Regions from separate parts of the Synechococcus sp. N5 genome, predicted to be linked through region 4. Evidence: predicted binding sites of a transcription regulator. Region 4 holds the regulator's gene; each other region holds the start of a gene.

Region 1 (5,804 bases), 310 kb from region 4:
GAGAAATAGACCCCCTTGATCCGGTTACGGAACACCAGGTTGCCGAGCACGGCAGCCAGCACGGCTGGAACCAGCCAGATCGCCACCAAGGTGAACAGCGGGGAATGGAACGGCTCCCAGAAGGCAGGCAACCGATCCACGCCATACAGGCTGAAGAACTCGGGAATGCCATTGGGCAGATCACCCGAGCTGTTGAGCTGCAGGTACATCGCCATGGCGTAACCGCCGAGGGCAAAAAAGATGCCCTGGCCAAGGCTGAGCAACCCGGTGAAGCCCCAGATCAAATCGATACCCAGGGCAACGATCGCCAATGAAAGGAAGCGACCCAACAGATTCAGCCGAAACACCGGCAAAACAGCGGGCGCGGCAACGATGGCCGCAACGATCACCACCCAAAGGATGATCAAAGGCCAACGGCGTTGTTGAAAGGCTTGGAACATCAGATCAGGCCTCCACCATGCGTCCTTTTTGCGGGAACAGACCCGCGGGACGGAATTGAAGGAACACCACGATCAGAGCGAACACCATCACCTGGGCCATGCTCGTGGTGGCGAAGAAATTCACCGCGCCGGCCAGGGGAGCTGGCATGTCAGGCCAGATCGTCAGCAGACGTCCAGCACCGATCAAGTCGGTGAGCAGGCCAATGGCAAAGGACGCGAGCACGGTGCCCAAGAGGTTTCCGACGCCACCGAGCACCACCACCATGAAGCAGCCCACGATGTAGGAGCCGCCCACGTTGGGGCCCACCGAACCCAGCAGGGAAACAGCAACCCCCGCCACACCGGCCAAACCGGAGCCGATGCCAAAGGTGAGCACATCAACGGTGTCGGTGGGGATGCCAAGGCAATCACTCATCGAACGGTTCTGAGTCACAGCACGAATACGCATTCCCCACACGCTTTTGTTGAGGAACCACGTCACCCCAACCACCGCAACGATGGTGATCACGATGATCACCAGGCGCGGCACGGGAAAGGTGATTTCCATGAATTCGATCCCGCCGCGCATCCATTTGGGTGCCGTCACATCCACATTGCGGGAGGTGGCCCTGGCGATGCGGCTGATTTGTGAGGCCAGGCCACCGGCCAGCAGCACACCGCCCAGAGCTGAAACAGCCCAACTCCCCGCACGCACCAAACGAGCTCGAGGTCCAGAGAGGAGAGAGGAGGGAAGCAGCAGCGGCAGGCCAAAGCCCAGCACCAGCGCAAGGATCAGGCCGGCGGCGTGGGCCAGGGCAACACTCCGCACGAACTGCTGAAGAATCAAGCTGACGCCCCAGGTCGCGAGCAGGGTCTCCAGCGGGTTGCCGTAGAGCCGGCGAATCACGGTACGTTCCAGCAGGATGCCGACCACACCGCTGACGATGAAAGCCAGGGGAAGCGCCACCAGCACGTAGGCGTTGTAAACCGGCTGCAGCGCAGGCAGCTTGAAGATCAGCTGCACCACGTAGGTGGTGTAGGCCCCAAGCATGATCAGCTCACCATGGGCGAGGTTGATCACGCCCATGAGGCCGAAGACAATGGCCAGTCCGAGGGCGGCCATCAGCAGCACCGAGCCGATGGCAACACCGTTGAACAGGCTTTCGAGAAGCAGTTGCACGGACGTGTGAAACGAAGCGTTCAATGAAACGACGAAAGGAGGAGCCCGTCACCGGGCTCCTCCCTGAAGAGCAATCAGGCTGTGGTCAGAAGATCAGAGCTTGTACTTCTCACCCTTGGCGGCGTCGGTCCAGTCGCAAGCGAAGCCCTTGGAGCTGGGCTCGAACTGGTTCCAGGCCTGAGGAGCCACGGGGCCATCGGTGGATTCGAGGATCTCGAACTGGCCGTCAGCAGTGATCTGGCCGATGCGCACGGTCTGGGAAAGATGGTGATTGGGCATCACCTTCACAGGTCCCTGAGGAGCGTCAAACTCGATGCCGACCAGGGCCTCACGCACCTTGTCGTCGTCGAAGCTGTTGGCTTTCTCGACAGCCTTCTTCCAGAGGTAGACCATGTTGTAGGCCGACTCCTGAGGGTCAGCGACCTGGCGGTCGGCGCCGTACTTGGCCTTGAAGTCAGCAGCGAACTTCTTGGATGCCGGGGTGTCGATCGACATCATGTAGTTCCAAGCGCCGTAGTGGCCCTCAAGGAACTCAGAACCGATGGTGCTGATCTCCTCTTCCGCGATGGAGTAGCTCATCACGTAGTAGCCGTTATCGGGGGTGATGCCGGCGTCCTGAATCTGCTTGAAGAAGGCGACGTTCTGGTCACCATTCAGGGTGTTGATGATCACACCACCGTCAGGCAGGGCCTTCTTGATCTTGGCGATGATCGGAGCAACCTCGGTGTTGCCCAGGGGCAGGTAGTCCTCACCGACCACTTCTCCACCCAGGGACTTGAGCTGTTCCTTGGTGATGGTGTTGGAGGTGCGGGGGAAGACGTAGTCCGAACCCACGAGGAAGAAGGGCTTGCCAGCGGCAGGCGACTTCTCATACATGAACTTGGTGGCAGGCTCCGACTGCTGGTTCGGAGTGGCACCGGTGTAGAAGATGTTGTTGGAACACTCCTGACCCTCGTACTGAATCGGGTAGTAGAGGAAAGCGTTCTTCGACTCGTACACAGGCAGCATCGCCTTGCGGCTGGCGGAGGTCCAGCCACCGAAGACCACGGGCACCTGGTCCTGGTCGATCAGCTTCTTGGACTTCTCAGCGAAGGTGGGCCAATCGGAGGCACCGTCCTCGACGATGTACTCGATCTTGTACTTCTTGCCATCAACTTCAACGCCACCAGCGGCGTTGATCTCATCGATCGCCATTTTCTCGGTGTCCACTAGGGTGGACTCGGAGATGGCCATGGTGCCGGTCAGCGAGTGCAGGATGCCGACGGTGACGCTGTCGTCGTAGTCAACGTTGGCAGCCTTGTCACCGCCACCGCATGCGGTCACGGCAAGGCCCAGCGATGCCGCGGCCATGCCGGCGAACAGACGCTTAGAGAGAGAAGAGCTCATGGTGTTCCAAAACAGGAATGTGCCTGACGGCAGCTGATGGAAGGTACGGATCAGCGCGTCCTGGCTTTGGTATCAAGAAGAACTAAATAGCGAGCCCAGCAGCAGCGGATCAACGATTCGGTAGCTGTTGCAACAGGAACCCCACCACCTGCTCCAGGCCTTCGCCGCTGTGGAGATTGGTGAAACACCAAGGCCGGTCTCCCCGCATCCGCCGGGTGTCCTGTTCCATCACTGAAAGATCGGCACCAACCTGGGGAGCCAGATCAATCTTGTTGATCACCAGTAGGTCAGAGCGGGTGATGCCAGGCCCTCCTTTACGGGGGATCTTGTCGCCTGCCGCCACATCAATCACGTAGATGCAGAGATCCACCAGTTCCGGACTGAAGCTCGCCGCCAGGTTGTCGCCGCCGCTCTCAACCAGAACAAGATCGAGATTCGGAAACTGCGTCTCCAGCTCCGCCACGGCAGCTCGGTTGATCGAGCAGTCTTCACGGATCGCTGTGTGAGGGCAACCACCGGTCTCCACGCCACGGATCCGCTCTGGATCCAGGGCACCCGCACGGGTGAGGAACTGGGCATCCTCCTGGGTGTAGATGTCGTTGGTGACCACCGCGAGCTGGAGCTCATCGCGCAAGCGGCGACAGAGGGCCTCCACCAGTGCGGTCTTGCCGGATCCCACAGGGCCCGCCACCCCCAGGCGCAGTTTGCTGCTCATCAGCTTCGAAACAGGCGTGAATACAGCTCAGCATGGGCAAGCTGCGCCATGCCCGCACCCACACCGCTGCTCCAGAGCTGCTGGGGATCGGCCGCCTGGAGCTGCTGCGCTTGGGAGGCAATCAGCGGCAGCAGCCGCTGTTGCAGCACCTGCGCTCGGGAGGGACCCAACGGCAGCAGCCGCACCGAGGCACTGAGCTGATTGGCAACCCAGCCGTAGAGGTACCCCTCCACCATGTCTCCCCCTGAAACCGACAAGCGCACAGCAGCCCAGGCCCAGGCCGCTGGCCAGCTCAGGGCCACAGGTTCAGGCAGGTCGTGCCCCATATCCGACATCAACTGCAGCAGCGACATCCCCATCTGACGCTGCTGCGCTCGCAACTCCGCGGCCTCGCGGGTGGCCAACAGCCAACCATCAAGATCGATCAGGCGCCCCTTGGCCGCCGCATCGGCCTGGGTGGACCACCCCACCAAAGCCTCCGCCAGAGGCCTTAATGCCGCGGCTTCCAGCCGCACCGCGCCCCGTTGAAGTTCAGCCTCCAACCAAACCTGGATGGCCTGCTCATCGGCGATGGAGCCCGCCTGAATCAACACCTCCAGCCCCTCTGAATAGCTGAAGGCACCCACGGGCAGGGCAGGGCTGACCAGTTGCAGCAACGCAAGGGACGTCATCCGTGCTGATGGCCTCCATAGGCACCGCCTTCGGGGGCAAACGGCTGCAGACAGCGGCTGACCGTCAATCCACGGCCTTCCAGCATCGTGGCGAGAACGGAATCCTCCGGCAGCAACAGCTCCTGCTCATGCAGCTCCAGGGCGACATGGCGATTGCCCAGGTGATAAGCCGCCTGCAACAGCTCCAGGGGATGCGATCCCTGCACCCGCAGCAACGCCTCCGGCGCTGCCGTCACCTCCACAACGGTCGAACCGGACTGATCCCCCAACAAGTCACCGGGCTGGAGAGAACCCTCACGGGGCAACTGCAGAAGCACCGGACGACCGCAGGAGGTGGTGCGACGGCCCCGCAGCACCGTGCGCTCTTCGGCCGTTAACGGCAACTGAAGAGTGGCCGTGGCACTGCTGTTCTGAAGGCGCTGCTCCAACACGACCACCGCATCCGTCACCAGCAGCTCCTCTCCAGTTCCACAACAAAAGCGTGCCGATCAATCAGCAGCGCTTTGGTGTGCATTGCTACAGAGTTGAAGCCGGTGGCGGCGGAGCGTGAGGCCATGCAACGTCTCGACCCCTGGCACGGCCGCTGCGACCTGCAGTTTCATGCCACCAACGGCAGCACCAAACACCAGGGGGGCTGCACGGCTCCGTTCAAACTGCTCCGCAGTGAACGCGGTGAAGACGGACGCTGCGAGCTGCCGGTGCTGCACACCGCCGGAGGCCTGGTGGGAGGCGATCAACTCAGCCTGGACTTCAAGCTTGAGGCCAACAGCCGCGGCCTGATCACCAGCGTGGCGGCGCAGAAGGTTTACGGGTCGATCGGCCGCAGCCGCCTGCAACCCGAGGGCTGCTTTGCCCATCAACAGGTGCGCTGCTCACTGGCCAGCGGCAGTGACTTCGAATGGCTGCCGCAGGAACTGGTGCTGTACGCCGATGCCCTGTTCGAGCAGCAGCTGACGGTGACCCTGCCCGAGGACGCCTCCTTTCTCAGTGCAGAGATCGTGCGCTTAGGCCGAACCGCCGCCGGCGAAACCCTGCAGCAGGGACGGTGGCGCTCGAGCCTCACCATTCAGCGCCTCGCAGGCAACAGCTCAACCTGGGAGCTGGCGGATCGAGTGGAGCTCGGCGGCGCCAGCCTGGACAGCCCGCATGGGTTGGGAGGCGCGCCGGTATTCGGAACACTGGTTTGGGCCGCACCGATGGCCATGGGTGCCGAAACAACAACATCACTGCTAGAGGGAGCGCGGGCCGACAGCGAAGGCCTGACGGGCACAATGCGCTGCGGCGCCCTGAATCAGGGCCTGATCGCCCGCTATTCCGGCGAGTCGAGCCGTGATGCCCGCTTCTGGTTCAGCCGGATCTGGGAGCGAACGCGAACGATCCGGGGGCTGACACGGCCTCGCATCCCCAGGGTATGGCCCCTGCAGGAACAGCCT
Region 2 (5,804 bases), 300 kb from region 4:
CGACGGCCAGTCCCACCACCATCAGCCGCGCCGCCTGCTTGAGCTGCAGGTCGCTGGCCTGAGGCCGCAACAGGCGGAAGTACACATCCTCCGCCAACAGATCGGCGGTGGATGCCAACAGGGAATCGAGGGTGGAGGTGAGTGAGGCAAACACCACCACAAACACCAGAGCTGCGCCGCCCGCCCCAAGCAGATCGGCTGCCATCACAGGGAACACCATGTTCACCTGCTCGAGAGGCAACTCACGGGCCAGGGCCACCAGTCCGATGGAGCCCGTCACCATCGGCACGCTCATCCAGGCGATGCCCCCCAAAACAAAAGAGGTCATCACCACCGAGCGCCGACTAGCGAACACACGAGACCACCAGATGTTGTTGTGAAACACCTCGCCCATCGAAAAGAGGGCGGAATTCCAGGCGATCAACAAGCCCGCCGGCAGCAGCAGATCAAGCCGATCGGGATGCCGGGCCAGCAATGAGGCATGCACCTCGGGCATCGGGAATTGACGGAAGGCAAGCACCGCCACCACCGCCAGCAGCACCATGATCAACAGCGACTGAATGAAATCGGTGCCGATCACGGCCCGCATTCCACCGAAGAGGGTGTAGACGGTGGCAACACCAATCACCACCACCATTCCAACGTGGTAATCAAAGCCTGAAAGGGCCTGCAGCAGCAGGCCAGCACCCATCGCCTGGGTCATCAGAAAGCCCAGGGTGTAGATCGCGGTGATCAACATGAACACCCACCAGGCCAGGCGTCCGTAGCGCAATCGGATGAAGTCGCCACTGGTGCGACCGTTGGGCATCAACTGCTTGATCCGGGAGGCCAGGGGGGCGAACAGAATCAGGCCAAGCCCGGCCAGCGCATAGCTGAACATGCCCCAGAGGCCAGTTTTGTAGCCGAATTCAGGAGCGAGCAGGGTGGTGTTGCCGGTGACCCAGGAGGCCATCAACGTGGCCGTGCTCAAGGCCAGCCCGATGTTGCGCCCCGCCAGCATGTAGTCGTCGGCATTGCCTTGACCACGCCGGCCCCAGGCAATCCCCAGCGCCACCCAGAGAACAGAGAACAGCACCACCAACGCCCAGGCGATCCCGGGCTGAAGGAAGGGAACCGAGTCAGCGGACATCCATCGACCCCATGCGGTTCCAATACATGTGTCCGCGCAGAATCATCACCACCGTCGCCGCAGTCACAACGGCACCAAGGGCAAAGATCAGTCGCGCCCAGAGCAATTCATCCAAGGCGAAGAGCGTTTGAACTCCAGAAACAGATAAGCAAAGGAGGCACCCTGCCCTGGCCCTGTGCCCTCGATTCAGGTGCCTACGGATACCCAAACAACAGGCGATCAGCGTCTTCTTACCTGAAATTGCGGAATGTGTAGCAACCACCACCCGAAGTGGAGTGGGGCGACGCATTGGATAAACCTCGATTGTGCGATCAGGATGTTCACCGACTACAAACCGACAGTCGGCTTCGACGAATATTTCTGCGGTGAAACGGCCACACCACGCGCAGATCTGGCCCCACTACTCGCATCACTGGGGCAGATGGGATTGCCCGAGCTCAACCGCAGCCATGCCTCAGCCAGCCAGCTGCTCCGTCGCCTCGGCGCCACCTTCCGCCTCAACGATTCCGGGCTCAAAGGCAGCGAACGAATTCTCCCCTTCGATCCCTTGCCTCGGCTGATCGGCCGCAGCGACTGGATCACCCTGGAGAAGGGACTGCTGCAACGCCTGGAAGCCATCGACTGCTTCCTCGCTGACATCTATGGCCCCCAGCAGATCCTCAACGACGGTGTGATCCCACGGGAAGACGTTGAAAGTTCCTCCGGTTGGCGACCTCAGATGCATGGCATCAGCCTGCCCCTCAACCGCTGGTGCCACATCTCCGGGCTCGACCTGATCCGCGACGGCAAGGGCACATGGCGGGTGCTGGAGGACAACCTGCGCTGTCCTTCAGGGGTGGCCTACTTCCTCGAGAACCGTCGGGTGATGAAACGGTTGTTCTCTGGCCTGTTCGAAGGCCGTGCCGTTCAACCGATCGACGACTATCCCTCCCATCTGCTGCGCACCCTTCAAGACCTGGCGCCCTGGAGTGACACCCCCCGCGTGGCGATCCTGACGCCCGGGGTGTTCAACAGCGCCTATTTCGAACACAGCTACCTGGCTCAAGAAATGGGCATTCACCTGGTGGAGGGGCGCGATCTGGTGTGCGAAGGCGGCCGGGTGTGGATGCGCAGCACCAATGGCCTGGAACCCGTGGATGTGATCTACCGCCGCATCGACGATGATTTTCTTGATCCCACCGTGTTCCGCAAGGACTCGATGCTGGGGGTGCCGGGCCTGATCGACGTGCTGCGGCAAGGACGGGTCGCCATCGCCAACGCCCCTGGCACCGGCATCGCCGACGACAAGCTGATCTACGCCCACGTGCCGGCGATGATCCGCTACTACCTCGATGAGGAGCCGATCATCGAGAACGTTCCCACCTACCTCTGTGCCCGGCCAGACGATCAGCGCTATGTGCTCGAAAACCTCGAGCAACTGGTGGTGAAATCAGTGGCGGAAGCCGGAGGCTACGGAATGCTGATCGGCCCCCAGGCCAGCCGAACGGAGCTGGCGGACTTCGACACGAAGATCCGTGCGAATCCCCGCAACTTCATCGCGCAGCCCACGCTGCAACTCTCCACCGTGCCATCCCTCAGTGACGGTGAGCTTTACCCCTGCCACGTGGATCTGCGCCCCTACGTGCTGCGCGGCACAAGCAGCTGGGTGAGTCCAGGCGGACTGACCCGCGTGGCCCTCAAGCGGGGCTCGCTGGTGGTGAATTCGTCCCAGGGCGGCGGCTGCAAGGACACCTGGATCGTCGACGACCAACGGATGGCGGCACCGCAAGCCCAGGAGGCAATGCCGTGCTGAGTCGCGTTGCCGATTCGCTCTACTGGATCAACCGCTATCTGGAACGGGCCGAAAACATCTCGCGCTTTCTGGAAGTGAGTGAAGCGATGGCATTGGACTGTCCTCCGGGCAGCGCCGAACCGTGGCTGCCGCTGGTGGAGGTGACGGGAGATCGCCACCGCTTCGATACGGCCTACCCCGGTGCCACGCCCAAACAGGTGGTGCGCTTCCTGCTGCTGGACCGCAGCAATCCCAACAGCATCGTGAGTTGCATTGCGATGGCCCGGGAAAACGCACGGCAGATCAGGGATGTGATCACCACGGAGATGTGGGAGCAGATCAATGATCTGCACTGGAGCCTGCAGGACGACGAAGACATCTGGCGGGAACCGGTGCAGGAGCAACTGCGGATCATCCGCCGCGGCTGCCAGCTCGTGTACGGGATCACCGACACCACCCTGAGCCGTGATCTGAGTTGGCTGTTCAGTCAGCTGGGACGTCTGATCGAACGGGCCGACAAAACCTCCCGCATCCTCGACGTCAAATATTTCCTGCTGCTGCCCTCTCCTGAGGAGGTGGGCGGCGTGCTGGATGAACTGCAATGGATCACCCTGCTGCGCACAGCGGGGGCTTATCAGATGTACCGACAGAGCATGCAGCACGCGATCAGCCCTGCCTCCGTGGCCCGCTTTTTGCTGCTGGACCCCATCTTTCCTCGCTCGGTGCGTTACTGCCTGCAGGGCATCAGCGACACCTTGCAACAGATCCAGCAGCAGCCAAACCAAGACACACCGGATGACCTCGACTGTTTGCGCGGACAACTCCTCGCCCGCTGGAGCTATGTGCGGATCGACAACCTGATCGAAGCCGGTCTGCATGAAGCCATTGACCAGCTTCAGCAGGACCTCAACCAACTCCACAACCTGATCCAGACCCGCTACTTCACCAGCGCCGACCTCCGTTCCACCCCCACCGATCCCGCATGCGTGCTTTTATCGTTCACCGCCTGACGTATCGGTATGACGCCCCTGTTGTCCTGGGGGAACATCGCCTGTGTCTGAGGCCTCGGGGGCAGGGGTTTCAGACCCTGTTGGAGCATCAGCTGAGCGTGCTGCCGGAACCGGAGCAACGTCGGGAACTGGTGGCCGCCAGCGGCGATGAAATCCAACGGCTCCGTTTTCTCGGCAGCACCGATGAACTGGTCTTTGAAGCCCGCAGCCTGGTGGAGACCCGGCCAGCACCCCCGCTGGAAAGCTGCTTCAACGGTCTGGAACCACCCCTGCCCTACCCACGCGGCCATCTCAACAGCGACCTTCAGGGGGCCCTGGAGGGCTGGTTGCCCAACGGCCAGCACGAACCCGCGGCCATCGACCTCACCCAGGAAGCCCTGATGGGCAGCAACCAGCAGACCCTGGCTTTTCTGAAGCAACTGATTGAGCTGATTCAGGAGCGGGTGAAATACACCCAACGCCATGTGGGCCCCGCCTGGCCGGCGGGTCGAACCCTGCGGGAGCGGATCGGCTCCTGCCGTGATCTGGCCATGCTGATGGTGGCCTGCTGCCGCGTGGTGGGTCTCCCCGCCCGCTTCGTGAGTGGCTATCAACTGCAGCAGCCTGCTCCGAAGGAGTACGACCTGCATGCCTGGGCGGAGGTCTACCTGCCGGGAGCGGGCTGGCGGGGCTTTGACCCCAGTGCGGGGATGGAAGTGAACGAGCGCTATGTGGTGCTGGCCACCTCCTCCAAGCCGGAACTCACCGCAGCCGTGAGCGGCAGCTTCAGCGGCCCCCCAGGAACAAACAGTGAATTGACCTGGCAAATTCAGATCACCGAAGAAGCCTCCACAACGGAAACCTCCTCACGCAACCTGTTTCAAGCCGCCTGAAGCAACGGTTCCACCCCGTGCAACTGGGGCTTCGGCGCCGAGCTGTGGGTGGCTGCCATCAAGGCCGGGATCTCGGCGCTGTTGTAGACGCGGAATTCACGCACCAGAGAAGCACCCTCCTCACGAACCGCCTGGTTCAGAACGACGGAACCATCGGGATCGGAGATCGAACGGTGGAAGGTGCCAGGAGGGATGCGAAGGATGTCACCACCGCTCTCGAGCCGAACAATGTGGAACGGCTGTTCCCAGGCCAGATTCACCAGGAAGAAGGTTCTGCCGCCACTGGCCGCAAGCAGATTGTCTTCCTGATGAGGATGCAGATAGAACTGCCAGGCTCCACTCTCCGGATCGTTGGGGGGCGACACGGCGGGGCCGCTGTGAATCACCAGGTCGCGCGCGTTCGAGGTGTCCACGGTGACGTCGAAAAAACGAACCGACGGAGTGTCGCGGAAGCGCTCGTAGGCCAGCAGTTCAAACATGTCGATGGATCCTGCGGGATCCTTCAGCTGCCCCGTTGTACCGAGGGCATCACGCAAAAACGGTGACGATCACGACGGTTCAGCCCCCCAGATACGCCATTTCCGCATGGGTTGACGCAACGGCAGCTGGATCACGCTCCTCGCTGTAGCGGTCTTGACGCCGCTGCCAGAGCTGGCGCATGGCCTTCTCAAGCTGACGCTCCGAGGCGAGAGCGGGCTTGAGATCGGTGCCTTCAGCAGAAAACAAGCAGGTGAACGCCTGCCCATCGGCGGTGACACGCAAGCGGTTGCAATCCCCACAGAACGGCTCACTGATGGAGGCGATCACACCGATGGAACCGGTGCCATCGCCATAACGCCAACGCCGGGCCGTCCCACCCCGCGGGCGACCCAAAGGCTCCAGGGGCCAACGGGCATGAATGTGCTCCACCATCTGCGCCGCCGGCAACACCTGATCCAGCGTCCACTGGTTGCGGTTGCCCACATCCATGTATTCGATCAAACGCAGCTCCATCCCCTGCTGCCGGGCCAAACCGGCCAAGG
Region 3 (5,804 bases), on a different contig from region 4:
ACTTGACGATCTGCTTGTCTGGCGATCTTCAGGAATGGTTTGAACAATCGCGTTGACATCACAGCAACCCCGCTGAGATGAAGTGCTCCTCGACTACCGACAGCTCTGCGTCGCCTGATCTCATGCTTCGTGGTCATGGCTACACCTGGATGGAAACGACTAATTGGTGATGAAGGGACTGGCTCCATTGGCCTTGGTGGCCTCGATCGGACTCTCTTCTGCTGCTCATGCAGGCCCGGCGCGCATGTTGATCATTCCGAGATCCGATACCAATCCGATTGCAGTTCTGGACTTCGACTCGCTTGAAGACTGCGAAGCGACCGCAGATCACGTCGCTCAAATCAGAACGCCCAATGCTTCGACACTTGGCCTTCCCGGCGCTTGGAAAGCCAACTTCAAATACGGCGGCTCGTATAGGCAGGAGCCACGAGTGGCGATGCTGTGTCTCCCTTCGGTGAATGAAATCCCAGCTGTTGCTGATGGATTGAAGGCCAAGGACTTCTACAGGGATCTGTACGGAGAGAAGAAGGACTGACATCACAGCAACCCCGCTGAGATGAAGTGCTCCTCGACCAGGGAAAGCTCTGCGTCGTCGAGGTCCTCGGCCATATCAGCGACAACACCGGCAACGATGGCTCTGGTGATGCGGAACCATTGTGTTGGTGTGCCGCCCAAAAGATCCATTCGCAGCGATGCAGGACCCGATCGCGTATCTCTTTTGTCACGACGCGAGCACCTGATGAGTTGAGAGCAACGGTGGTGGCTACGACGTGGCTGTCTTCTTGTTTTGGCTTGTCATGCAGATGTATCTCGCAGATTGCGTTTTTCCTGAGATTGAAGGCCAACTGGCTGCCTACAAGAGCTTCTGTGAGCTGTGGGATTCAGGCGAAATGGCAAAGCTGGATAACTTTGATGGCTTTGAAATGTTGTTCCGCGTGCACGCTCCTGGCGCAGGCCGAGTGACGATCCTCTTCAAAGCTGAAAGTGATGCTCAAATCTTTGAGCACTTCGCACCATGGCGTGCTCAGTTCGGCATTGAAATGGACTTCACTCCTGTTATCGGCTGTCAGGACGTGGTTGATTACCACAAGAAGCTCTTCGCCAAAATGTCCTGATCTTTTGAAAGGACAATGAACTTAGGGTCGGCGTCAGGCTGGCCCTTTTTCTATGTCGTACTTCCGAGTCAGGACAAGCTTTCTGCCCGTTCCGCTGCAGTAGCTGCAGACGTGCATGTAGCCGTCATATCTGCTCTTCTTGTAACCACTACCTCCGCAGTGCTTGCACCTGTGACTTGTGATCTTGGTGTTGAACAGAGGCAGCGCCATTTGTAGTGCTGTTACTTCTGATGTCATGTCTTATTTACAACGACAACTCACCACTAGCTCTGGTCAATCAGTCATTTCAATAGACATAGACTTAGTAATAACTATCAGTGTCAACAGTGCAGCTTATTGATGACGACTCCCCGAAGGTGCCTAACCCTGCGGATGACTCATTGAGCAGTCCTCAGTCACGGCGCTATTGGCGCGAACAGGGTCCTTTTGAGCCAAATCAACGTGGGTCATCCGAAGGCGCATTGATCCTCTAGACATTGGTTGTCAAAACATTGGACATTTAGAGACATCGGGAGACAGAGCAATGCAACTCATGAGTGTGAGTGCCGCTGCCAGGCACCTTGGGTATAAAAGTCGTTCACAGCTGTACAAGCTGATGAATGACGGCTGGCTGGATGCACATGTGCACATTCAGATGCCCAGTGGGCAGCGTTTGCTTGACGTTGATGGGTTGCAGAAGACTCTGCAGGGCTTATGCCAGTGGCGAGTAGACAGCGTTTTCCTTAGGCGTTAACGATCAAGCTGCAGGGGTTTAGGACTATTTCTGCTCTTCTTCTAAGCGTTGACGATGCAGTGGAAGAGCCCCCCAGATGAAAGCTTCTTTTTTACTGATTGTGCCTTGGTTGGCGCATTCAATCTCAGCAGCATTCTTGTCTGCCCAAGTAATACTTTCCAAGTCTTCAAGCTTGGTGTATTCGCAGTAGCAGTGTGCTGTAGCCAGATCTTCCATTAATTCTGCAGCCTCTCCCCACATGGTCATTTGGATGTCCATACAGGATTGGTGAAACTCTGAATACTTTGCGAGTGTCTCTGATTTATCAGTAGAAAGTTCTGGCTTTTCCTCTTTGTCATACCAACCCCCATCAAAGGCAATGGCTGGATCTGCCAAGACCAGTGAGATCAAGAGTAGTAGTAGTCGTTTCATGCCTTCATTTGTTGTTTCGGCATCTGCACCTGACGCTTGCTGCGTGATTCCTGGTGATTGCCGCTCGCCCTCTCATAGACCTTATGACCCGGCTTTCCTTCGGAGTTCATCGAGATCAACCTGTTGAGGCGGAAGCTTGTAGGAGCGTGCATAAGACCTTCTAACGATCCTCCTCAGCAGCAGGAAGGTCATTGCCATCAACAGCAGTAGAAGAGCTTCCACGACAACAGTGTGGCGCTAAATGTGGTAACCCTGATCAGGCAGATGGCGCTGTCAGCATCACTCATGCGATGAGGGGCCTGCCGTGACGAACGATCGAGGTCACTTCGTTAGTGGTCGCGTCAACCACCATGTAAGTGCACATCAGCGCCTTCGACTTTGTGCGGGCACACAGGTAAGCCCTGAATTCCGTTTGGAAGTAGAGCTCCTTGACCCAACGGTCGGGAGCTTCTTGCTTGACGACGTTGTACACAGTTTTTGCCTGGACCCTTGCTCTAGCAATGCCTTTGATGCGCTAGCCCAAACCACGGAATTTCCGCTGTTTAGGCACCAGCACTTATCCAACGAGTCGGTCATCTTCAGCCAGGATCGCTTTCCCTTTTGAAATCCTCAGCACCTCACCGGAGCTGCCTGGACTTTCGTAGATGACTCGATAGAGCCCGAAGAAGTTCAGCGATTTGGTGCGGGCATTGCTGAAGGCTTGGAACTCAGTCTTAAAGCACTGTTCCTGAACCCAAAAGTCGGTGCCGACGTTTCGCTCAACGCAAAACATGCTTTGTATCAACGTGGATACAGAGCTTGGTGAGTCTGCGTCCGTTTGCAAGCAATTTCAACGGGAGCTTTGGATTCCCGTTGTAGCTTTAAACAGCTGAGGCTTTGCCCTTCTCGATGACAGCAACCACGTCGTTAGTTGCCTGATGGACAACTCTGTAGTTGCAGCCTTTAACCTTCGACATCGTTCTTGCTCGGACAAAAGCTCTTAGCTCTGTCTTGAAGCACAGGTCCTGAATCCAACGATCGGGACCTTCTTCACGATGGATGCAATACACGGCAAAGTTGGTTTACTTAACTTCGTGCTAACACAGCCCGGACATGTCCGACAACATCAGGACACTATTGACCGTTTCGCTGAAAGCCCTGCGGTGGCCGTTATCAACGCCTCTACAGAAAAAGAAAAAGCCGCTCCTACAAGCGATACTTAAGGGGACGCTTCTAAGTAGCCAGACGGGAGTTCAGTCCACGAGTTCAGTGTCTTTGCGGACAAACCAGTCGTTCTCATCCGCGAATCTCTTTTCGATGCGGCGACGAGTCTCAACAACGTGTCGGCGTTGTGCCCACAATTCGCTAACGAACTTTGCGAGTCGTTCGCGTTGATCCCCAGGCTGGATTGGCGCCGATGGATCCTGCTCCGTTGTTTCTGGATATCCAGAGGTCATTTAGATCGGGATGGTTGAACTCAACCCTTAGCCAGATTTTTGGTTGGAGGCCATTTCCCAAAAAGAAACCCCGGAGGTGTCTCCGAGGTCGCTAATCCTTTCGGTTGATCCCCATCACCCGACCGGACTGGACAAAACTAGCCTCGTTGGACTCAGAAGTGCCAACAAATCCATATTCCGGACATAGTGCGGTGAAGTTCTGTACCGACTCTTAAGACACCAAATGTGGGGCTAGGCAGTGGCTAAGAGCTGGGCCATATTGTCAGTTCCCCCATCACCTGGCCCGATGTGCACGTCACAGCGGGTTTTTTTATGGCTTGAAGCACTAGTAGTAGTGCTTGCGAGGCATTTCGAGGCTCGAGGCTGCAGGCAGGGGGCCACTTGGTTTGTGGATAACGCGAGGCAAAAAGAAGCCCCCGCCGAAGGCAGGGGCTGGGATCTTCTGATTAAGCCTTGATCACTTGGCGTAAGAAACGCCGCGGTAGGTCAGAGCAGGCTTAGCGGAAGCGCCAGCCACTTTCTGCTGGTCGTACTTCTGGCCGCGATAGGTCAGGGTCATTTGAGGTTCCTCAGAAATCCAGGTCCCCGTTCCTTGGCCTGGTGATCTGCGCCTCGCAGAAGCGAGGTGAACGTTGTTGGTAGCGGTTGCTACAGCCCATTAATAGGGGAGGCGTCAACCCCTTTGTCGTTCGGGCGGATACACAGCGAGTTTTTGGTTGAAGCTCCGCTCCATGCATTCACCTCCCCTACCTATGTCGTGATGTCTTGCCCGTGGCGTTGGATCAGGTGAAGCCAACCGTTATCGACGTTTGAGTGCAAATGTCGTCGCCTACACCGCAATCCTTGTCCAATGTCGAGATATTGATTCCACGCGGCTGGGTCAGGCAGACCACTACGCGAGAACCACATATCAAGCCAGTTCAATGAGCCGAAGAGGAATCCACCCGCTGCTGATGGGTTTGGACAAACCGAAGCCCAAGCCACATTCCAAAAAACAGACAGATCTGAGTGGTTACGAGTCAGCCCAGAGAAAAAGGTTTCTGCGGGCTGAAATAGAAGAGGAAAAGCTGGCTGCGGCAGCCGGGCGCCGACATCTCCTCAAGCTGGAACGGCAAGTTGCATGATCGACGCCTGATGGCTTTTGGGCACGGGCTGGTAGGCGTCTCGTCGGTGGTCCGCGATACCACTGAACAGAGGTTCACGGAAGATTTTCTGGAAACTAAAACCTGTCCGAAAAGTCGCTGCAAAGTCCGGCGATAGCTCCCATATTTGGTGTCCAAGACCACCACTGCGTGACACCAGAGATTCGTCTTGGCAGCACCGGGAGAGCGACCTGGTAGCTGGCAGAAATAGCTCCCTTGGCACGAGCGATTGCCATGGGGAGTTTTCTGCGCTCTTCAAATCTCTGAAAAGAGTTAGTGCATTTGCAACAAGCGCCTGTATAGCGGCGAACTTGTTTAAGCGGATACCGCATCGCTCGGGGCGAACATGTTTCTCCTCGCGGTTCCGTAGTCCCGCATCTTTGATTCGGTAACGGCTGTTGGAAGTCAGCCCCACCGATAGAGGGGGCTGACGTCACGCAATTAGCCTGTTTCGGGAGCCCAGCCCATTACCTTGTGCCACGTCGTCTCGACTGTGGCGGTGGGTCAGGGGGTAGCCCCCTTGAGCAGCTCTCTGATTCAGCCACTGACCACTTGGAGCTCCCTCTGCAGGCATGGCTATAAAAAGGTTGCTCAGATGATCTGGACATGAAAGAAGCTCTCTTCGCACTGCTTGTAATCGCTTCAGCAACCCCTTCAGCGTGGGCTCAAAAGGAGATCCCTAAGGCTTCAGGTCATGACCAATGTCCTCTGGGTTACCTGAACACCCTCGACACGAATTGCGTCTCTCCCATTTATTACGAGGTAGCACCTACGAACGGCAAAGCTTGCAAGTCGGGCTGGATGAATATTGGCGCTGGCTATTGCAAGAAGAAAACACTAGGGATCTTTTGATTGGATCAACTTTGTTTTCTACGAAAGTAGCGGTTCAGATCTTAGAAGCTATATGCATTACAAGGTCAGCATTAACCCCGTGGATGGCGCCTGATTAGCTGGTTTCCCAAGTCAC
Region 4 (5,804 bases):
TGGTCGCCTCTTGTTCGCCTTCCTGCGGGATCGTGGTCGGCGGACGCCGTTTCATTGCCGCAGCAAAACGCCGCTGCTGGTGGTACGTGGGTGCAGCTACCGCGTCAGCACGGGATTTGTTCGGTGCCGCTCCGGCGTGAACCAGGCTTGAAGTCCTGCGCTGCGGAGCCCCGTCAGGCTGTGGTCATTACGCCGCTGGGGGCGGGTGCTTGGCGTGTGGGCAATGGTCTGATCGAGCTCGATGTCTCCGCGGCCGGACTGCTGGCTTTGCGGGATCGCGATGGACGGGATCAGTTGTCGTCTTCCCTGCAGTTGGAGCGCTATCGGGACCGGGGCGAATTCTGGGATGCCTGGGATCTTGCGGCGGACTACCGATCTCAGCCCCTGGGTGTGCTCTGTACGGATTCCCTGGAGTGGCTCGACCAGGGCTCCCTGGTGGCGCATCTGGTGCTGCGGCGCCAGCTCGGTGCCAGTTGCATGCGTCTGGACCTACGGCTGAAGGCCGACACGCCCTGGCTGGAGCTGATCTGCGGTATCGACTGGCGCCAGACCCATGAGTTGCTGCGTCTTGAGCTGCCGCTGGCGACCCCCGCCGTCCGCATCGCTGCCGACACCAGTGGAGGGGTGATCGAACGGCCGGCTGCACCGATGACGGCTCGGGAACAAGCCCGTTGGGAAGTGCCTGTGATCTCCTGGTTCGCCTCGCAGTCGGCGGCTCCCGGAGGCGGGATGGCTGTGTTGCTGGACGGCCCCCAGGGTGTGGATTGGTCTTCAGACCGACTTGGCATCTCGCTGCTGCGGGGCCCGACCTGGCCAGACCCCAGCGCTGATCAGGGGTGGCATCGCCAGCGCTTGGCCCTCATGCCGTTCGCCGGCTCATGGAGCGATGCCGGTGTGTCGCAGGCGGCCATTGCCTTTCGTGAGCCCGGGTGGTGTGCGGACTTGCCGGCGGAGCAGCATCAATGGTTTCCATCGCTGCCGCGTTCACTCACGCCAGTGGGGTTGGAGCGCCATGCCGATGGTTGCGTGCTGAAGCTGCTCAATTCGGGATCAGCGCGCTGTCGCTGGACCCCCGGAGCGGGGTGGAGGGTCCGCAGGGAAGCCGACTCAATTGCCGCTTCTGCCGTGGTGATCACCCCAGGGGAACTCGTCTCCCTGGTGGTGGATCAGTCCTCGTGATCGTCGAACGGGTCGTCGAGTGCTTTTGATGGAGGGCCAAAGGCCTGATACACGCCAAATCCGGTGAGTCCGAACAAAACGGCGAGCACGCCAATGGCGACGGACAGGGCTGGGGACGACGTTTCCATCACATCTCTCGACAGGATCAACCCCTAACCGGAGTCGGCCCCTACAGTATCGAGACTTCAAACCACCCGAGACCCGGCGTCGCCATGGCACAACGCACCCGTCTGGGAGACCTTCTCCGCCCACTGAACTCCGAGTACGGCAAGGTGGTACCCGGATGGGGCACCACTCCTGTGATGGGCATCTTCATGGTGCTGTTCCTGGTGTTCCTGTTGGTGATTCTTCAGCTGTACAACAAGTCCCTCATCCTCGAGGGCATCAACGTGAACTGGAACGGCCTCGGCTGATCTGCACCCATGAACATCTTCGGCGTCGGTCTCCCCGAAATGGCGGTTATCGGCGCCGTTGCCTTGTTGGTTTTCGGGCCGAAACGACTGCCCGAGCTTGGTCGGACTCTCGGTAAAACCCTGAAGGGCTTCCAATCCGCGTCCAAGGAATTCGAACGCGAGATCAACAAAGCCATGGCTGAACCGGAGATTTCCGGTGAGGCTTCGAAGCCGGTTGAAGAACTTCCCCCCAGCGACTGAGTCGTTCTAGCGGTATGGCCACTGATCTCAAGCTGGTGGTGGGGTTGGGAAATCCGGGTGCGAAATACGTCGGCACCCGTCACAACATCGGCTTCATGGCCCTCGAGCTTTTGGGTAAGCGCTCTGGGTTCAGTTTTCGTCAGCAGGCCAAGTTGCATGGTCTTGCAGCCGATACAGGGGTTGGTGAGCAGCGGCTGCGCTTACTGATGCCTCAGACCTATATGAATGACAGCGGTCGTGCCATTCGTGCGGCTCTCGATTGGTTCGGCCTGGAGCCTCACCAATTGTTGGTGCTGGTGGACGACATGGACCTTCCGCTGGGTCGTTTGCGGTTGCGGGCCCAGGGCAGTGCCGGCGGGCACAACGGTTTGCGCAGCACCATTCAGCATCTCGGTACCCAGGGGTTCCCCAGGCTGCGGATCGGCATTGGTGCGCCGGCTGAGAACCCTGCCGAACGCCGCGCCCGAACGGTGTCCCATGTTCTTGGTCCGTTCAGCAAGGCGGAGCAACCCTGTGTCGGCGCTGTTCTCGATGCTGTTCTGGATGGGATTCAACGTCTTCAGCGCCAGAGCTTTGAGCGCGCTGGAACCTGGATCAACGGGTTCCGTTATGACCTGGAGTCGGTCGACTGATGCCGGCACTTCCGGCGACAACGGCTCATTTGCGGGTGCTCCGCCAGTGTTTTCAAGCCAAGTGCGTGGAGGGTGAAGTTTCTGCTGGAGGGTTTGAGTGGCAGTTTTCCTGGGCCTTTGATCGCGGTGAACTGGTAGTGGAGCCATCCCTGGGACGTGCCCTGATCGAGGATGCCCTGCGGCGGTTTCTTGTGCGTTCTGATTACAGGCTGGAACCGGGGGGTGATTACACCTTCATGGTCCGGGCCAGGTTCTGAGCGAGAACGTGGGATCAGGCTCAGGCCATTTCAGGCGGCATTGCAGGTGCTCCTCAAGCATCACCAAAGCTGCAACAGCATCCAGATCCACCGGTGGAATGCGCAGTCCTGCCGGCAGCATCCGTCGCCAACCTCGAGCCGGCCATAGCGCCCAGTAACGCTGTCTTGCCCTCAGGGTTGTTCCCTGCTCCTGAACCACGGTGAGATGGCCCAGCCGTTCCAGTCGCTGGATCCAGGTTCTGCTTCCCGTGCCATCGCCGATCAGGATGCGGTCGAGAGCTTGGTCTTGATTCCACTGCTCCAGCCAGGGTTCGACGGCCTCCGGGGCCAGCACATGCCCTTCGCGCACGAGGCCGAGCTGAAGATCGGCCAGCACAAGACCACATTTGCAGCGGCCTGGATCGAGGACGGCCACCCGTTTCATGGGGAGGCCTGAATGGTGACGACGACAGGATCGGCACTGTCGCTGACCCCTGCGGAAATCACGTCCAAGACCACGCTTTGGCTGGGTCCTTCCATAAGGGTCTGGGCCAGTTGGGAGAGGGCTGATCCATCGAACTGAAGGCCTTCGGTCAGGGATCCCCGCCGCTGCACTTCGGCATAGGCCGAGGCCAGGAGAAGGTTCAATCGTGTGCGAATGCCCTCTGGAGTGCGTTCATCCGGTTGCAGTGTGGTGGTGGCCAGCACGTCACCGCGTTGCGTCACCGGCCGGTTTGGACGCACCTCGGGGAAGGCGTACACCGCTGTTTCGCCCCGCAGCACGTTGGTGGCTGAGCGCAGCGAGATCACCCAGATCTCCGGTTTGCGGATGATCCTTTGCAGGCGTTCCACATCGCTGCGCGGAACGCGGATCAACTGCCGTTCGGGTGCTTCGCCAGGTCGCACTTTCCCGTAGGCGTTGAGATTGGCCTCCTGCAACAGCCTGTCGACAGCCTGTTTGGCCTGGTCCGGAGCATCGAGTCGAACCGTTGCTCTTGCCAAGGTCTGTCCGCTGCTGATCACCACAGATCCACGCCTCAAGGCGACCAGATTGCGTTCCAGTTCTTTGAGTTCCTGCTCACCGGCTCGGATGCGGCTGCGAACGCTGTTGAGTTCGGCTTCCGTGCGCTGGATGTCCGCATCGCGGGAGGCGATGTCCTGGCTGAGGCGTTCACGTTCGGCTTTGAGTTGGGCCAGCTCCTTTTGAAGAGGAGCGAGTTCGAGGCGCAGGGTGTTGGCCCGTTGCTGCGATTGCTCGAGCTCAATGGCGATCCGTTTGGTTTCTGTTTGGGTCTTGTCTCGTTCCCGCTCGGCTGCCTCCAGCTGCTGACGGCTGTCTTGGAGTTTCTCCTGCAGGGCATCCAGTTCAAACAGGCCAACCCGCAACTGCCGGCTCACCAGAAGCATCAGGCCAAGTGAGAGTGCGCTGATCAGGCTGCCGGTCAACACCGTGATCAAAACGGCGGTGCGCCGTGGGCGCATGCTGAACAAACTCAGTCGCGCTTTGCCGACGCGGCTGCCCAAACGGTCGCCCAGGGTCGACAGCACGCCCCCGAGCACCAACAGAACCAGAATCAGTGCCCAGCCGCTCATGGCTGCACAAGTCGGGCGATGGCAGGCCTAGCTGAAGCGTTTGGCCAGCGCGATCGGATCCAGAACCGTGATTTTCTTGCGGTCAATCTGAACCAAACCGGATTGACGCAAGTCTCCCAGCAGACGCGTGATTGTCACGCGTGTTGAGCCAATTGCTTCAGCGATGGCCTGATGGGACAGGCGCAGGTCGATGGTGATGCCCAGCTCATCTGCCACGCCGAAGTCCCTGCAAAGCACCAGCAGGAAGCTCACCAGTCGGGATGACATGTCCCGATGGGTGAGGGTTTCAATCATCGTCTCGGTCTGCAGAATCCGGCTGGAGAGACCCTGAAGCAAGCGCAGGCCAACGCTGGTGTCTGCTTCGATGGCGGCCTTCACGGAGGTCGCTGGTGCAGTCACCATTTCGACCCGGGTAAAGGCCACAGCGTGATAGAACCGGTCGGACCGTTGACCTGTCAGCAGTGACAGCACCCCGAAGAGGCTGTTCTCGCGGAGCAGGGCCACGGTGATCTCTTCTCCCGATTCGTAGACGCGGGACAGACGAACGGCTCCCCGGCGGATCAGATACACCCGTTCTGCGGGATCTCCGGGGAAGAAGATGGTCTTGTTGCGATCCACCAGTTCACTGCTGGCGCCATCGAGATCCCGGATGATCTCCAGCAGAGAACGGTTGGCGGGCTCTGCGCTGGGAGCTGGAGCCACCATCTGCGGGGCGTATCGGCTGAAACCTCGGCTACTGGTCATGACATCCCCCTTGTGTGGCGAAGTTACGGAGCCGGCGGTGGCCGCCATGTAGCGGTTATTACGTAACGCTGCTGTGCTCCTTGAAGGCCTGGCGTTGCGCCTGCATCAGGGATGTCAATCCCGGCTCTGCTAAATCCAGCAGCTCATTGAGTTGCCTGCGACTGAAGGGCGCACCCTCCGCAGTTCCCTGGATTTCCAGCAGACGGCCATCGCCGGACTGCACAACGTTCAGGTCCACCTCGGCTCGGCTGTCTTCGCTGTAGTCCAGATCCAGCAAGGCCTGGCCATCAACCAAGCCCACGGATACAGCCGCCACCTGATCGATCAGGGGTGATTGCTCCAGCACTCCCTGGTCCACCAGGGATCGGCAGGCTTGGTCCAGGGCGAGCCAAGCCCCGGTGATCGAGGCCGTCCGGGTGCCGGCGTCCGCTTGGATCACGTCGCAGTCGATCAGCAAGGTGCGCTCTCCTAGACGCTTCATGTCGATCACGGCGCGCAGGCTTCGGCCGATCAGCCGCTGAATTTCCTGAGTGCGGCCCGAGAGTTTCATCAGCTCCCGTGATTGTCGCTGTGGGGTGGATCCGGGCAGCAACCGGTATTCGGCGCTGAGCCATCCCAATCCTTCTCCCTTGCGCCAGCGGGGAACTTTGTCCTCTAAGCAAACGCTGCAGAGAACAGCGGTTCGGCCGGTGTGAACCACAAGGGAGCTCAAGGCAAACCCCATGGGATTCCAGGTCACCGAGAACGGTCGCAACTGCTGCGGGCGA

The links. The regulator NtcA, encoded in region 4, controls nitrogen genes in cyanobacteria. The targets are predictions, from matches to a motif close to GTANCNNNNGNTAC.
Region 1: the regulator NtcA is predicted to act here: its motif matches at 3,055-3,068, upstream of urtA (urea ABC transporter substrate-binding protein).
Region 2: the regulator NtcA is predicted to act here: its motif matches at 1,320-1,333, upstream of DXY03_RS07090 (circularly permuted type 2 ATP-grasp protein).
Region 3: the regulator NtcA is predicted to act here: its motif matches at 4,334-4,347, upstream of DXY03_RS01375 (DUF4278 domain-containing protein).

The regions. Positions count from the first base shown of each region.
Region 1 covers NZ_UCNI01000006.1:341,271-347,074, reverse strand. The annotation lists gene urtC (urea ABC transporter permease subunit UrtC) at 1-440, opposite strand, end outside; gene DXY03_RS07175 (branched-chain amino acid ABC transporter permease) at 445-1,599, opposite strand; gene urtA (urea ABC transporter substrate-binding protein) at 1,693-2,985, opposite strand; gene ureG (urease accessory protein UreG) at 3,095-3,700, opposite strand; gene DXY03_RS07160 (urease accessory protein UreF) at 3,700-4,371, opposite strand; gene ureE (urease accessory protein UreE) at 4,368-4,820, opposite strand; gene DXY03_RS07150 (urease accessory protein UreD) at 4,926-5,804, shown strand, end outside.
Region 2 covers NZ_UCNI01000006.1:325,734-331,537, reverse strand. The annotation lists gene DXY03_RS07095 (sodium:solute symporter family protein) at 1-1,129, opposite strand, end outside; gene DXY03_RS12740 (hypothetical protein) at 1,119-1,244, opposite strand; gene DXY03_RS07090 (circularly permuted type 2 ATP-grasp protein) at 1,446-2,921, shown strand; gene DXY03_RS07085 (alpha-E domain-containing protein) at 2,915-3,910, shown strand; gene DXY03_RS07080 (transglutaminase family protein) at 3,883-4,782, shown strand; gene DXY03_RS07075 (hypothetical protein) at 4,770-5,261, opposite strand; gene DXY03_RS07070 (GTP 3',8-cyclase MoaA) at 5,341-5,804, opposite strand, start outside.
Region 3 covers NZ_UCNI01000001.1:240,197-246,000, forward strand. The annotation lists gene DXY03_RS12435 (hypothetical protein) at 1-56, shown strand, start outside; gene DXY03_RS01345 (hypothetical protein) at 197-535, shown strand; gene DXY03_RS11995 (hypothetical protein) at 538-684, opposite strand; gene DXY03_RS01350 (DUF3303 domain-containing protein) at 798-1,115, shown strand; gene DXY03_RS01360 (hypothetical protein) at 1,873-2,223, opposite strand; gene DXY03_RS01375 (DUF4278 domain-containing protein) at 4,153-4,254, opposite strand; gene DXY03_RS12535 (hypothetical protein) at 5,444-5,689, shown strand; gene DXY03_RS12670 (hypothetical protein) at 5,784-5,804, opposite strand, start outside.
Region 4 covers NZ_UCNI01000006.1:30,626-36,429, reverse strand. The annotation lists gene DXY03_RS05610 (glycoside hydrolase family 38 C-terminal domain-containing protein) at 1-1,179, shown strand, start outside; gene psbN (photosystem II reaction center protein PsbN) at 1,167-1,307, opposite strand; gene psbH (photosystem II reaction center phosphoprotein PsbH) at 1,392-1,592, shown strand; gene DXY03_RS05595 (TatA/E family twin arginine-targeting protein translocase) at 1,602-1,832, shown strand; gene pth (aminoacyl-tRNA hydrolase) at 1,847-2,464, shown strand; gene DXY03_RS05585 (DUF3146 family protein) at 2,464-2,721, shown strand; gene DXY03_RS05580 (resolvase) at 2,699-3,145, opposite strand; gene DXY03_RS05575 (DUF3084 domain-containing protein) at 3,142-4,293, opposite strand; gene ntcA (global nitrogen regulator NtcA) at 4,321-5,037, opposite strand; gene rph (ribonuclease PH) at 5,096-5,804, opposite strand, start outside.